2 regions of the Roseateles sp. GW821-FHT09H10 genome follow, and region 2 is predicted to be linked to the other one. Evidence: riboswitches for the same ligand, from Rfam matches in the RefSeq annotation. Region 2 holds a riboswitch; the other holds the start of a gene.
What was found. Region 2 has a riboswitch for glycine ahead of AC07OY_RS26130 (hypothetical protein). Riboswitches for the same ligand answer to the same signal wherever they lie in the genome.

Region 1: linked by a shared signal. The riboswitch ahead of AC07OY_RS18365 (TonB-dependent receptor domain-containing protein) and the one ahead of AC07OY_RS26130 (hypothetical protein) in region 2 are both predicted to bind glycine.

Annotation. Positions count from the first base shown of each region.
Region 1 is NZ_JBWKOB010000003.1:600,828-605,238, forward strand. It holds gene AC07OY_RS18360 (propionate--CoA ligase) at 1-1,049, shown strand, start outside; glycine riboswitch at 1,110-1,199, shown strand; glycine riboswitch at 1,208-1,319, shown strand; gene AC07OY_RS18365 (TonB-dependent receptor domain-containing protein) at 1,559-4,387, shown strand.
Region 2 is NZ_JBWKOB010000007.1:12,675-17,085, reverse strand. It holds gene AC07OY_RS26135 (C39 family peptidase) at 350-928, opposite strand; gene AC07OY_RS26130 (hypothetical protein) at 969-1,700, opposite strand; glycine riboswitch at 1,996-2,104, opposite strand; glycine riboswitch at 2,115-2,223, opposite strand; gene AC07OY_RS26125 (efflux RND transporter permease subunit) at 2,404-4,411, opposite strand, start outside.

The sequences.
Region 1 (4,411 bases), on a different contig from region 2:
CCAGCGACATCGGCTGGGTCGTCGGCCACAGCTATATCGTCTACGGCCCGCTGATCGCCGGCATGGCGACGCTGATGTACGAGGGCACGCCGGTCAACCCCGACGCGGCAGTGCTGTGGAGCCTGGTCGAGAAGTACCGGGTCACGGTGATGTTCAGCGCGCCGACCGCCGTGCGCGTGTTGAAGAAGCATGACGCGGCTCTGTTGAAGCGCCATGACCTGTCGTCCCTGCGCGCGCTCTTTCTCGCCGGCGAGCCGCTGGATGAGCCGACGGCGCGCTGGATCGCCGAGGGCCTGGGCGTGCCCATCATCGACAACTACTGGCAGACCGAGACCGGCTGGCCGCTGCTGACGGTGGCCCATCACATCCCCGGCGTCGAGGCCGTGCCGACGCGCTTCGGTTCGCCCGGCGTGCCGATGTATGGCTATGACGTGAAGCTGCTGGACGAGAACACCGGTGCGACGCTGGAAGGCGCGGACCAGAAGGGCGTGCTCGTCATCGAGCATCCCCTGCCGCCCGGCGCGCTGCAGACGGTCTGGGGCGATGACCAGCGCTTCATCAACACCTACTGGGGCAGCGTGCCCGGACGTCAGGTCTATTCGACCTTCGACTGGGCCACGCGCGACGCCGACGGCTACACCTTCATCCTCGGCCGCACCGACGACGTCATCAACGTGGCCGGCCACAGGCTGGGCACTCGAGAAATAGAGGAATGCATCTCGGGCCACAAGGCCATCGCCGAGGTCGCCGTTGTCGGCGTGGCGGATCAGCTCAAGGGCCAGGTCGCCATCGCCTTTGCCGTGCTGCGCGACGCGGGCCAGGCCTCGCCCGCGCTGGAAGGCGAGGTCATGAAGCATGTCGACAGCCAGCTGGGTGCGGTGGCGCGGCCGGCGCGCGTGCACTTCGTGACCCTGCTGCCCAAGACGCGCTCGGGCAAGCTGCTGCGCCGCGCGCTGCAGGCGGTGGCGGAAGGGCGCGACCCGGGCGACCTGACGACGCTGGACGACCCCAGTGCCTTGGCCCAGGTGAAGGCCTTGTTGCAAAGCTAGGGCCTACCCGATTCGCGTAAACCAGGGCGGCGGCAGGGGATGGCGCTGCCTATCGTGCACGCCGACATCCCAGGAGAGCGCGGTCTTTGCTGATCGCCGCCGAAGGCGCAACCTCCCATGCACGCTCAGGCCCAACACTGGTTTGTCACAGGAGCCGACGCTGGAGAGCGGGGCGGCGTGAGCTGACAAGGCCACGCACGCCCCCACCGAAGGAGCAAGCGCCGCGGGGCCATCCCGGGGGCGTGAATCTCTCAGGTACCAGGGACAGCGGGAGCGGCGCGAAACAGTGAAGGGGCAGCCACCCCTCGCCGTTTCGTGGTCGTTCAACCACTGCGCCGGAGAGCCTGCCATGTCGTGCTGCCGCAAGGCATTGCACCCCCTTTGCTGATCGCTGTTGCCACGGGCTGAGCGCGCCGTCGCGCCCGGCCATCCCCCCTTTTTTGCCATCCGGCGCTGCATTCGCGGCCGCGTCGTGGAGTCGTTCGCCCTTTTTTCCTGCAGGAGTTCGCATGCAACCCAATGCCCTGAAGCCGCTGGCCGCCGCCCTCGCCCTGGCCGGCCTCATCCCCCTGAGCGCGAGCGCCCAGGCGCCCCGGCCCACCGAACAGATCGAGCGCGTCGAAGTCATCGGCAGCCGCATCAAGCGCATCAACATCGACGACGAGACGGCGTCGCCGATCACGCTGCTCACTCGCGACGAGATCCAGCGTTCCGGCGTGGCCACCACGCGCGATCTACTGGAAACGCTGCCGGGCTTCAACAACAACTCGCTGTCCGACCTCAACGGCGGCAACTCCTTCGGCAATGGCGGTTCGGGCGCCAGCATGCGCAACCTGGGCAAGCAGTCCACGCTGGTGCTGCTGAACTCGCGCCGCATCGCCGCCTATCCGCTGGCCGACTACAACGAGGTGTTCTCCAACCTCGACTCGCTGCCGGTGGATGCCATCGAGCGCATCGAGGTGCTCAAGAGCGGCGGCTCGGCGCTGTACGGCTCCGACGCCGTGGCCGGCGTCATCAACATCGTCACGCGCAGCAGCTTCCAGGGGCTGACCGTCAGCGCCAACACCCAGCGCTCGCTGAAGGCCAAGCAGTTCAAGGATCAGGCCGCTGCCATCACGGCCGGCGTGGGCAACTTCGATCGCGACGGCTACAACATCCTCGCCAACGTCGACTACTACCACCGGGGCGACTTCTTCTGGCGCGACGTGCTGCAACACAGCAACCCCGCCTACAAGGAGTTCTCGCCGGGCTTCGACACGCCGTCCAGCTACAGCTACCCCGGCAACATCATCGGCCAGGGCCCGATAGCCGGCTGCAAGCTGTTCAATGCGTCCAACACCCTGTGCATGTACGACCGCTACGACCGCTTCTCGGTGCAGCCGTCGGCCGATCGCGTCAGCGGCATCGTCTCGGCCAAGCTGAAGCTGTCCGAGCATTTGCAGGGCTTCTCCGAGCTGCTTTATTCGAACACCAAGAACACCTACCAGGCGGCGCACAACTACTACGGCTGGGGCCTGGGCAGCGTCGTCTGGGGCGACCCCAACACCAACGCGGCCCGCAACTTCTACTACCGCGGCCTGCCGGCCCAGCATCCGCTGAACCACACCGGCGAGGAGGTCGAGTTCCGCTACCGCTTCATGGATGACGGCCAGGCCAACCATGTCCAGACCGACCAGTACCGCCTGCTGGCCGGCGTGAAGGGCGACTGGAACGGCTGGGACTGGGAGACCGCCGCCGGCGTGATGGGCGGCAGGACCGTCCAGCGCCAGCGTGGCCTGATCAGCGACAGCGGCTTCAAGGAAGTCATCGGCGACTACAACAAGGACGTGCTGGACGCCGACTTCTTCAACAAGCCCAACGGCTACAAGATCGGCCAGGCCAACAGCGCCGCCGTGCTGGACAAGCTCTTCCCCTCCATCGGCTATGACGCCAAGGTCACCCAGACCTTCCTCGATGGCAAGGTGTCGGGCGAATATGGCCGCCTGCCCGGCGGGGCGATCAATCTCGCGGCCGGCTTCGAGCTGCGCCACGAGCGCATGAAGATCGCGCCGGACGCCCTGTCCGGCTCGGGCGACATCGTCGGCCTGGGCACCGTTCGCGCCGATGCCGGCCGCAGCTTCAGCGCCCTGTTCGTCGAGGCTGACCTGCCCGTCACCCGGCAGCTGAACGCCCAGCTCGCCGGCCGCCTCGACAAGTTCCCGGGCTTTGCCGCCCACTTCTCGCCCAAGCTGGCGCTGCGTGCCCAGTTGATGCCCGAGTTCATGCTGCGTGGTTCGGTGGAAGGGGGATTTCGCGCGCCCAACCTGACCGAAAGCGCCACGTCGAGCAAATCGGCCTTCGACAACGGCGTCAGCGACCCCAAGCGCTGCGACGCCGCCAGCGCGCTGATCCGCGACCTGATCGCCCAGGCCAATGCCTTGCCCGACAGCGACCCCAACAAGACCCTGCTGCAGGCCCGCGCCGACAACATCGACGAATGCCGCCGCGGCGTGGCCAGCGTGGTGCGCAACAACCCCGGCCTCAAACCCGAGACCTCGCGCATCGTCAACCTGGGCCTGGCCTTCCAGCCCTTCAAGGCCTTCAGCACGACGCTGGACTACTACGCCGTGACCCGCACCAACGAGATCGGCACCAAGGGCACGGCCGATCTGCTCGGCGCCGAGGCCCAGCAGCCCGCCGGCACCATCGTGCGCGCCCCCAACTTCAACAACGACCCGACCTTTGTCAATGCGGCCGAGGTGGCCAAGTACAAGCCGCTGGCGGGCCGGTTGAGCCTGGTCAGCGGACAGTTCGAGAACCTCGCCAAGACCCAGACCAGCGGCATCGACTGGAGCATGAACGGCCAGTTCAGCAACCCGCTGGGCCGGCTGGGCCTGAGCTTCGACTCGACCTATCTGCTGAGCTACAAGCAGTACAGCACCTCCGACCTGCGCTATGGTGACAACCTGGCCGGGCGCTGGGGCTATGCACGCTTCAACTTCAAGCTGCGCGCCAGCCAGGAGTGGGGCGCCTGGACGCACACCCTGTCCTATTTCTGGTCGTCCAGCACCACGCTGACGCGCGACTACTACGACACCAGCTGGAGCGTCGAGGACTGCACGACCAACAAGAATCTGTCCGCGGACCAGTGCAAGCTGGCCGCCTACAACCGGCTCGACTACAACCTCGCCTGGCGCCCGATGAAGGCGCTGACGCTGAGCGCCAACCTGCGCAACCTGACGGGCCGGCGCCCGCCCATCGACTACCGCAACTTCGGCCAGGGCGGCATCATTCCCGACAACCGCGAGGACGTGATGGGCCGCATGCTGCGCCTGGCCGCGGAGTACCGCTTCTTCTGAGCCCGCGCCACCGGACGCCATGCC
Region 2 (4,411 bases):
GGTCGTTGCAGTACGGGGGCCTGAGCGGTTATGGGAGGCTGCGCCTTCGGCGGCCGGCACCTCGCGGCCCGGCACTCTCCTGCAACGATGAAATAAGGTCAGATCAAATCAGTGGTTCATGGCATACGCCTTTCGGGCCGAGCGCCGGGCCGCTCCCTAGCCGGCCCGTCGGGCGATGTGCGTGCCGGTCGATCCGGCAAGCATCGCCGTCCCCTCGGGGGCTGAGGCCGGACACAGGGCGTCCGGTGGACGGCCTGTGCCTGACGAAGAGCTGCGGCATCTGCCGCAGCGCGGTCTGCAAGACCGACCGGGCTTGCCTCGCGTTCAGCGGGCAAGACTGGGCGAGGGGTCAACGAACGCGCAAGGTATGCGTCCACTTGTGGTCGTTGGCGGACACCATCCAGTTGTAGAGGTCCTCCGAATTGCCCTCGCCCGGCCACGGGTTCATGTAGGTGACGTAGCTGTAGCCATTCCAGACCTCATAGCCGGTGCCGACCATGATGTGGCCGCCACCGCTGGTCCAGCCGAAGCGGATGACGAAGGGCTTGTTGGCGTTGATGTCGCTGACGATGGAATTCCACGACGAGGCGTAGGTGTAGGCATAGGTCGGCACGCCCCAGTTGGACAGGATGTTCTGCACGCTGCCGCCGCTGCCATACAGCGCATTGGGCTGGTTGGCGTAGCTGTTCCAGTTGAAGCTGCCGTTGCCGCAGGCGTAGTTGATGCCGAAGGCCCAGTTGACGATGCTGCATTGGGACGGTGCGGCCTTGTAGAAGCCGATGACCGCCTTGCTGGAGCTGGACCAGCACCACTGGCTGTGCTCCTGGATGGTGGTGGGCACGTTGAGCTGGCGGTATTGCGCCTGGGCCAGCGGCAGCGCGAGGGCAATGGCGAGGCCGGCGAAGACCTGCTTCAGTTGCAAGGACATGGGGGCTCCTGTTCCTTTGAAGTGCTTGGGCATCACGGCTTCAGTTCTGGCCATTGCTGTTGCGCTTGACGGCATTGCGCAGCGGCTCCAGCAGCTCATAGGTGTCGAGCAGCTTGGGCGCCGTGGCCTTGGCGGTCACGTCGGACGACAGCGCCGCGCGGGCCGAAGCCAGCGGCGCATAGCGCGCCTGCAGGTCGCTGGGCGAGACGACTTCCAGCAGGTCGGTCTGCGCCTGGTGCACGCGGATGAAGCGCTGGCGCTCGGCACCCACGTCGGCGTGTTCGGCCATCAGCTCGGACAGTTCCTGGGCCAGCCCCGCGCCGCCGAAGGACACGGCCTGCCAGCGCCCGTCCATGCGCTGCACGGTGACCAGGCCGACAGGCTTGGCGCCCACCTTGACGAAGAAGCGCCAGATGCCGCTGGCCTGCACCATATGGCGCAACTCGCTGCGGGCCGCGACGACGTCCTGCGGCGCGATGGTGTGCACCTCGAAGCCGCCAGCGATGCGCGTGCTGGCCAGATCGCCGGCACGCACGAGATCGAAGGCCGTGGCACCGGCGCCGCCCTGCTGCTGCTTGCGCTGGACATAGTCGGCCAGGCCCTGCTCGGCGGCGGCCTGGGCGCCGGCACGGTCGCTGTGGTCGGGCGCCTTGATGCGCGCCACGGCAGCACTCTGTGCCTGGGCCATCGGCGCGGCCACGAGGGCCAGTGCCGACAGCAGCAGGGCCATACCTCTGCGCAGTCGCAGGGTCGAATCTCGATCAGTTCGCATATCCAGGGTCTCCGTTTCGTGGGTTCGAAGAAGAGCCGGGCCTCTCGCGGCGCCACGGTTCTTCGTGGCGGCAGAGATCTCGGCGCCGACGCCGCGACGTCGACGGGTGATGTCGACTTGAACGGCTTCGGTGAGGGGCGTGTGGCGACCTGGCGCGAGTGCGCCGGACCCGTCACGACGGCAGCGGGGTGTGAGTGGGTGGTGTCAGTGAGTCAGCGACTCCAGCGGCTGTTGAACGACCACGAAAACCCCTCGGCAAGGCCAAAGGCCTCGCCAGGGTTCCGCGCCGCTCCCGCTGTCCTTGGTACCTGAGAGATTCGTGCCCCGGCGTGGTGTGCGCCTGCGGCATTTGCTCCTTCGGTGGGGGCGTTCGCGGTGTTGATCCGCGCCGTCCCGCTCTCCAGTGTCGGCTCCTGTGACAAACCAGTTCGGGGCCTGAGCGTGCATGGGAGGTTGCGCCTTCGGCGGCGCTCAGGGGTTCATTGTGTGAACCGGGCTGAACGCGCTCTCCTGGGATGTCGAGGCGGATGCTAGGAGGCCGCCATTCGGCACCGCATCCTGGTTTACTCGCACAGGGCTTTGCCGCGGTTGACGCCAATGAAAAAGGGCCGGCCACTTGCATGGCCGGCACGCGCAAGTAAAAAGGGCCGACCACTTGCGTGGTCGGCCCGGGGCGCTGGAGCGCGCTCGAGGGAGATCTGTCTTATTCCTTGTCCGCCGGCATCGCGCCGGGCATGCCGTGCAGCGGCAGCGTCGAGCCGCCCTGCTCCACAGCCTTGGTCACGGGCTTCTTGTCGCGCACCAGATAGCTGTAGAGCACCGGCACGACCACCAGCGTCAGCAGCGTCGACGTGATGACGCCGCCGATGATGGCGCGGCCCATCGGCGCCTGGATCTCGCCGCCGTCGTTCAGCGCGATGGCCATGGGCAGCATGCCGAAGATCATCGCGGCCGTCGTCATGATGATGGGACGCATGCGGATCAGGCCGGCCTGGCGCAGGGCCTCGGCCACCGTGGCGCCGGCCTTGCGGGCATGGTTGGCGAAGTCCACCAGCAGGATGGCGTTCTTGGTGACCAGGCCCATCAGCATGACCAGGCCGATCATCGAGAACACGTTCAGCGTCGAGCGCCACAGCAGCAGGGCCAGCATGACGCCGATCAGCGCCAGCGGCAGGCTGACCATGATGGCGAGGGGCTGCAGGAAGCTGCCGAACTGGCTGGCCAGCACGATGTAGATGAAGATCGCTGCCAGGGCCATGGCCGCCAGCAGGCCGTTGAAGGCCTCGGCCTGCTGCTTGCCGGCGCCGTCCACCTTGAAGCTGGTGCCCGGAGGCAGCTGGGTGTTCTTGATCAGCTTCTGCACATCGGCGTTGACGTCGCCGCCCGGGCGGCCCTGGACGCCGGCGAACACGGCCTCGCGGCGCTGCAGGTTCTCGCGGCGGATCACCTCGGGGTTGAACACCGGCTCGATGGTGGCGACCTGGTCCAGCGTGATGGGCGCACCCGTGCTGGAGAAGGCCACAGGCAGCTTGGCCATCTGCTCGATGCGCTCGCGCTGGTCGCGCGGCAGGCGCAGCAACACCTCGACCTGGTTGCCGTCGGGCGTCGTCCAGTAGGTGGCGATCTCGCCGTTCACATAGGCGCGCAGCGACGAGGCGATCTGCGGCGCGGTCAGGCCGAGCTCGCGGATGGCCGAGTCCTTCAGGCGCACGGCAAACGCGGGCAGGCCGGGCTTGACGGTCGTGTCGACGTCGACGGCACCGGGGATCTTCTTGATCTTCTCGACCAGGTCGGTGGCGGCCTGGGTCAGCACCTCGGGGTCGCTGCCGAGGATGGTGATCCAGATCGGGCGGTTGAAGCCGACGCTGACCTCGATGCCGGGGATCTTGGCGATGTCGGCGCGGATGGCATCCTCGACTTCCTTCTGCGTGCGCTTGCGCTCGCTGCGATCGGTCAGGGAGATGTTCAGCGCGGCCTGGTTGCGGCCCGTGGACAGGCCTTCGCCGGTGCTGCCGACCACCGTCGAGACGGTCTTGATCTCGGGGTAGTTCTTGAGGATCTCCTCGATCTGCGCGACCTTGGCGCTGCCGCGCTCGATGCTGGAGGCCACCGGCATGCGCAGGTTGACCTGGGTGAAGCCGTTGTCCGTCTCGGGCACGAACTCGCTGCCCACCATGGGTGCCAGGGCCAGTGCGGCGACGAAGCTGGCGAAGGCGCCCCACATGACCAGGCCGCGCGGCGTCAGCGTCGCGAAGCGCAGCACGCGCTTGGCGGCCTTGTTGCGCTTGCCGTCGGCATCGAAGGGCCGGCCATAGGCCGGGATCGGCGGCACGAAGACGCGGTAGCGGCGGCCGGAGAAGGCCCAGTCGATCAGGCGCTCGTAGGTGCTGTGCAGGCGGTCCATGCACCAGTCGGTGGCGCGGATGGCATGGCCGATGACGGGGATGCGCTTGACGCGCTCGTTGTTCGGGTCATGCCAGACCGAGGACAGCATCGGGTCCAGCGTGAAGCTGACGAAGAGGCTGACCATCACCGCCACCGCGACGGTGATGCCGAAGGGGTAGAAGAACTTGCCGATGATGCCGCCCATGAAGGCAACGGGCACGAACACCGCGCAGATGGCGAAGGTCGTCGCCATGACGGCCAGGCCGATCTCGTTGGTGCCGTCAAACGACGCCGTGCGGTGATCCTTGCCCATGGCCACGTGGCGC